Linked DNA regions of Tunturibacter psychrotolerans. The protein of the gene in region 1 interacts with the protein of each later gene in a pairwise test. Links are inferred from orthologs where the notes say so. Each region holds a gene or a part of one and is shown in the gene's direction. Other genes may lie near its edges. The genes, in order: pheT and secD.

The links.
Region 2: the proteins of pheT (region 1) and secD interact in binary tests that used the Escherichia coli proteins (3 or more experiments, as listed by UniProt). The link is inferred for Tunturibacter psychrotolerans from one-to-one orthologs.

The regions. Positions count from the first base shown.
Region 1 is NZ_CP132942.1:21,488-24,667, reverse strand. The notes cover bases 103-3,057. They hold pheT (phenylalanine--tRNA ligase subunit beta), read left to right. Parts: upstream 103-470; coding sequence 471-2,645; downstream 2,646-3,057. Other genes in these bases: RBB77_RS00095 (hypothetical protein), read left to right, coding at 2,898-3,057; RBB77_RS00105 (hypothetical protein), read right to left, coding at 103-275. Also shown: more of RBB77_RS00105, read right to left, coding at 1-102; more of RBB77_RS00095, read left to right, coding at 3,058-3,167.
Region 2 is NZ_CP132942.1:558,565-561,702, reverse strand. The notes cover bases 124-3,036. They hold secD (protein translocase subunit SecD), read left to right. Parts: upstream 124-732; coding sequence 733-2,340; downstream 2,341-3,036. Other genes in these bases: secF (protein translocase subunit SecF), read left to right, coding at 2,393-3,036; yajC (preprotein translocase subunit YajC), read left to right, coding at 277-588. Also shown: RBB77_RS02155 (MmcQ/YjbR family DNA-binding protein), read left to right, coding at 1-102; more of secF, read left to right, coding at 3,037-3,138. UniProt on the Escherichia coli protein: Part of the Sec protein translocase complex. Interacts with the SecYEG preprotein conducting channel. SecDF uses the proton motive force (PMF) to complete protein translocation after the ATP-dependent function of SecA.

The DNA.
Region 1 (3,180 bases):
ATCACTGTGTACGCGATCGCAAACCCAACCCCCAGTATGTCCACAATCGCCTTCTTGCGTATCATCACGAACCGTCCGAGACTGTCCCCAACAAGTGCCACACAGATCAAATAAACATCCCCTCGGTCGACCACCTCACGAAACCCGGCCGACGTTTGGTGCAAGTCATCCCCGGTTAGTGCAAAGACGAGTGGAATCATCGCAAACGAAAACCCAAAGATCCCCCACACCAGCAGTCGCTTCCACGGCAGCGTGCTTAGCGTGAGTGTTCTCATACCCGTCATTGTGCTCCCACTCGGACCCAAAACAGGAGTTTTTTTTGTCCGTCTCTTCTCACTGGCAGCATGGTTTTTCTTCGGTTTGCTCCAAACTCGGCAGCATGAGCCGTTAGCAGAAAATCAAAGCATGAGAACGTTTCTCTGTGCTCAATAGGTGAGGGGTCAAAACATTTAGACTAGAAGCCGTCCATCATGAATATTCTCACCGCTTGGCTGCGCACCTACGTCCCCAACATCCCGGTCGATGATCACAAGCTCGCCGAAGATCTCACTCTCCGCGGCATCGCCGTAGAAGGCATCCACGCGCTCGGCGCCACGAATGGAAAAGCCAACGGCCACCTCTACGAGATGGACATCACCACCAACCGCGTCGACGCCATGAACCACTACGGCATCGCCCGCGAGGCCGCCACCATCTACAACCTGCCCCTCGCGCCCCTCAACACCAAGCTCCCCATCGGCAGTCTCGTCGACGAGCCCTTCCCCGTCCGCATCGCCCCCGAAGCCAAAGGCCTCTGCGGCCGCTTCACCGCGCAAGTAGTCCGCAACGTAACCATCGCCCCCAGCACAGGCAAAGTCGCAGAGTACTTCACCCTCCTCAGCCAAAAACAAATCTCCAACGCCGTCGACGCAAGCAACTTCGTTCTCCACGGCATGGGCCATCCCACCCACGCCTTCGACCTCGACAAGATCGAAGGCGGCATCGTCGTCCGCCTCGCCCACAAAGGAGAAAAGTTAAAACTCCTCGACGGCACCGACCGCACCCTCGAAGCCGACGACCTCGTCGTAGCCGACGAAAAGAACGCCCTCGCACTAGCCGGAGTCATGGGTGGTTGGGACTCCATGATCACCCCCGAAACCAAAAACATCCTCATCGAAGCCGCATGGTTCGACGCCGCCAGCGTCCGCCGCTCCTCCCGCCGCCACGGCCTACACACCGACGCCTCCCACCGCTTCGAGCGCGGCGCCGACTTCAACACTGCCCCGGTGGCCAACGCCCTCGTCGCGCAAATCATCCTCCAGCATGGAGGCAAACTCGAAGGCGAACTCATCGACCTCATCGATCCAGACGTAGAAGCCCGCACCGCCTCGCGTCCTCCCATCGAACTCTCCGTCGCCCAGGTCAAACGCCACCTCGGCACCACCCTCGACCCCGCCGGCATCACCTCCGAGATCGTCGCCCAGTACTTAACTTCGCTAGGCTGCGAACTCCTCCTCCACGGCCTCCGTCAGGATCAAGCCGTCTACGCAACCAAGCTCCCATCCTGGCGTCTCGACCTCGAACGCGAGATCGACCTCATCGAAGAAGTCGCCCGCGTCTACGGCTACAACCGCTTCGCCAACACCCTCCCCGCCCCGGGCATCGTCATCACGCAACCCACGCAAGCGAAAGAAGCCGCCGTCCGCAGTCGTCTCCTCGCCCTCGGCTTCAGCGAATCCGTCTCCAGCACCTTCGCTGGCCAACCCGACTCCGATCTCTTCTACCCTCAGAGCAACGAAACCAAGACTCAGGGGAAGGGAACCGTCCCCATGGAGAATCCACTCTCCGAAGAGGCTTCTCTCCTGCGCCCCTCGCTCATCCCCGGCATGGTCACCATGCTCGCGCACAACCTCAACCGAGACGTCCGCGAAGTACGCCTCTTCGAACAAGGCCAGATCTTCACCGGCACCATCCCCCCCGACGGCACCTTCATCTCCGACGTCCACGAGACCCCGCAACTCTCCCTCGGCCTCACCACCGCCGCCGCAAAATACTCCAACCTCTACTCCGCCGAAGACGCTCCCTTCTTCGAGCTCAAGGGCGCCATCGAGTCTCTCCTCACCCTCTTCGCCCTGCCCGGCGGCCCCAACGCACTCACCTTCACCCCCGAAGCCCCAGCCTGGCTACAACCCGGCCGCAGCGCAACAGCGCTCTTGAACAACCAACCCATCGCCCACTTCGGCGAACTCACCCAGACGCAAAAAGAGGCCCGCAAACTCCGCCAACCCGTCTACCTCGCGCAACTCGACCTCGCCGTCCTCTACGAGCTCCCCCTCAGGAAGATCACCGCCCACGATCTCTCCCGCTACCAGGCCGTCGAGCGCGACTTCTCCTTCGTCTTCCCCGACGCCACTCAGTGGCAAGCGGTCTCCTCCGCCATCCACGCACTAGCGATCCCCGAACTCCAAAGCCTCAAGCCCGTCGAAGTCTTTCGCGACCAGAAGAAATTTCCCGGTGTCTACTCGCTCCTCCTCCGCACCGTCTTCCAATCCAACGACCGCACCCTCCGCGACGAAGAGCTCACCGACTGGTGGTCCCGCATCATCGCCACCCTCACCGCACTCGGCGGCACCATTCGCGACGGCGCAAACGAAGCCTCAAAATAATTCTCAAAACAGTGGCGTATTTTTTGGCGATCGAAAACATCACCGCCAAAACACCACATCCAGCACGCAAATCACCACAACCACACCACAAATTCACCACATCAAAACCACATAAAATCGCGAAACCCCTTCAAATAACAGCCACTCCACCACAATCAAAATTTAATCCGCGCAAAACACGCACCCAAATAGATTCCACCCCACTTTTCCCCAGCAAAAATCCACGTCTTCCGCGTCTATACTGAAATCAATATGAGCTCCTCCACCATCTCCCCCAGCATCAGTGCCGACGAGTTCCAGGCCCTCGAACAAAAAGTCCTCCGTGCCGTCGAAGTCGTCAAGCGCGAGCGCGAAGCCCGCGCCACCGCAGAAGCCGAAGTAGCCAACCTCCGGGCCCAGCTCACTGAGCAGCAAACCCTCTCCACCATGGTCGAATCCGAACTCACCACCCTCACTAAAGAGCGTGAAGCCGTCCGCCAGCGCGTCGAAAAGATGCTCCAGCAGATGGACGAACTGCTCTAACTTCACCCGAAGG
Region 2 (3,138 bases), 540 kb from region 1 along the record:
TGGGGGCGGATGGGAATGACTCGGGTGAAGCTGGATGCTGTCAGCGCGGATGTGTTGGAAGGGGCGTTGAAGATGGCCTGGAAGCGACGCTTGGCCAAGTGAGGACTGGGGCGCTCGCCTTGACAGGGGGTGTCGGTTACGCGATGCTTAGGGGCTAGGCACTCTTTTTCCGGAGTAAGCGAAGTTGCGTCCAGTTGAGCGCGCTTGCCTGTTGTTTTGCGGTCGGCTGCTGCCTGGGCCAGAGATGATTGAGTTGTTGAACGGAGCTTTGATTTGATGTTTGCAATGTGGTTGCAGCTTGCGGCGGGCGGACTGGGTAATCTTGGCAGTCTCGCACTGCCGATCCTGTTCTTTGTGGTGCTTTATTTTTTGATGATCGCGCCGAACCAGAGGAAGCAGAAAAAGTGGCAGGAGATGCTGGGGCAGTTGAAGACCGGCGACCGCGTGACCACCAATGGCGGTATTCGCGGTACGGTGCTGTCCGTGAAGGACGATGTGGTTATCCTGCGGGTTCAGCCGGATGGGGTGAAGCTTGAGTTCGTCAAGAGCGCGATTGCGGCGGTGACGACGGACGAACAGGCTGCCTGAGAAGAAGACTTCAAAATAAGCTGTAACAAATATTTAGATGTAGGCACGTTGAGATTGAACCGTTAACAACGGACGAGGAAGAAACAAGGATAGCGGCGGCGGGACTGAAGCTGGGCACTGCGGCTGCACCCTTCAATAAAGATCATGGGCAAGAATCTGGCCGGTAAATCGGCATTCATCGTTGCGGTACTGGTGATCTTCTGCTTCGGCATCGTGGGCATTCCACATGGCGGGCTCACGCAGTCGATCAAAGATCGTATCCACCTGGGGCTCGACCTTAAGGGCGGGACACACCTTGTGCTCGAAGTACATGTGGCTGAGGCAGTTGCTTCGGCTACGGATCGGGATGTGGCGAGGCTTGAGGCCGATCTGCAGAAGGCCGGAGTGACCGGTGCGACTGTGGGTAAGACGGATCCGTCGCGGCCGCAGACAATTATCGTTTCGGGGATTCCTGCTGCGAAGCTGAGCGACGCACGCGGTGTGCTGCAGGGCAGCGACTACGGGAACTACGATGTGGTGACTACTGCCGATGGAAACTCAACGCTGACGATGAAGTTGGGTGCGGTGCGTGACCTGGAGACGAGGACGCTGGATACGTCGATCGAGACGATCCGCGAGCGCATCGACAAACTGGGCGTCAGTGAGCCGGTGATTCAGAAGTATGGGCTAGGCGAGAACCAGATTCTGGTGGAGCTGCCGGGTGTCGATGATCCGGCGCGAGTGGAAGAGATTATTCAGTCGACCGCTAAGCTGTCGATCCACGCGGTCACCGGTGGCCCTTACGAGACGGATCAGTCTGCGTTGGCGGCGAATAACGGGATAATTCCTCCCGACTCGATGCTGGTGCACGGTACGGGTTCGGCGGGCGCGCCGGATCAGATCTGGTTGCTGAAGCGAGTGAGCGAAGTGGAAGGAACGGACTTCCGCGATGCGCAGCCGGGACAGGATCAGAACGGACGGCCGAATATCCGCTTCAACCTGACAACTGAGGCTGGGAATCGGTTCTATAACTACACGCAGGCGCATACGGCGTCGAGCGCAACGCCGGGTTCGATGGCGATTGTGTTGGATAACAAGGTTCGCGAGGTCGCAGGGATTCAGTCGGCGATCCGCGATAGTGGCGAGATTACCGGTGCGTTTACGCAGCAGCAGGCGAACGACCTTTCTCTGATGTTGCGCACGGGGGCGCTGCCGGCTTCGATCTCTTACCTTGAGACACGGACGGTTGGGCCGAGCCTGGGTGCCGCTTCGATTCATCAGGGCATCGTCGCGGCGATTGCCGGCATGCTGGCCGTCATGATCTTCATGCTGATTTACTACCGTGGGGCGGGGATTAACGCTGATCTGGCGCTGATTCTTAACCTGGTGATCCTGCTTGGGTTCATGGGATATACCGGATCGACGTTGACGCTGCCAGGAATTGCAGGCGTGATCCTGACCATTGGTATGGGCGTGGACTCGAATGTGCTGATCTTCGAGCGCATCCGTGAAGAGCTTAGGGCCGGCAAAACGGCAGCGGCGGCTGTGCAGCAGGGGTTTGCGCATGCGTGGGTGACGATCATCGATACCCACGTGACGACGATTGTTTCGGCGATGATCCTGTTCCTGTTTGGTTCGGGTCCGGTGCGCGGGTTCGCGATAACGCTGGCCTTCGGTCTATTCGCCAACCTGTTTACCGCGGTGCTGGTGTCGCGTGTGATCTTCGACGCAATCCTTCAGAAGAAGGAACGCGGCGCTGCGCTGTCTATTTAGATTTTCAAGAGATTGCGGAAGCCTTTGGAGGCGCCGCTGAGGGTTCAAAAGCGTGGAACTGTTTCGTACAACGAATATCGATTGGCTCGGGAAGAAGTGGTTCTTCCTTGGGTTTTCCCTGATTTTTTCTGTTCTCGGAGTGTTGAGCATACTGTTCTGGCATCACATTCCACTGGGCGTCGACTTTAAAGGCGGGACCCAGGTGCGGGTGGCGTTCGACAAGGCGCCGAATGAGGATCATATTCGCCAGGCGATGGATCGCGCGGGTGTTCATGATGCGAGGATCCAGCGTGTGAGCGATCCCAGTGGACACGCGGCAAACAAGGTGATTATCGCTTTGCCTGAATCGACGGCGACCGATCAGTCGCACGATGCAGGACGGCAGAGTGTGGAGAGCGCTCTGAATGCCAACTATCATGATTCCCGCTTTACCGTGGAGCAGGTTGAGATTGTTGGTCCTACGGCAGGTAAGCAGCTACAGAAGCAGGCTTGGCTTGCGACGCTGTACTCGCTGATTGGAATGCTGATCTATCTCTGGTTCCGGTTTGAGCTGATTTATGGTGTTGCGGCGGTCGTGGCGGTGTTTCACGACACGCTGATCACCGTGGGTGCGTTCAGTTTGACGAACCAGGAGATAACCCTTACGGTTATTGCTGCCATCCTAACCCTGATTGGTTATTCGATGAACGACACCATCGTCGTCTTCGATCGTATCCGCGAGAATCTGGCGCTGTCGCGGAGAGAGTCGTTGCATGATGTCGTCAATCGGAGCATCAATCAGACGCTGAGTCGAACGGT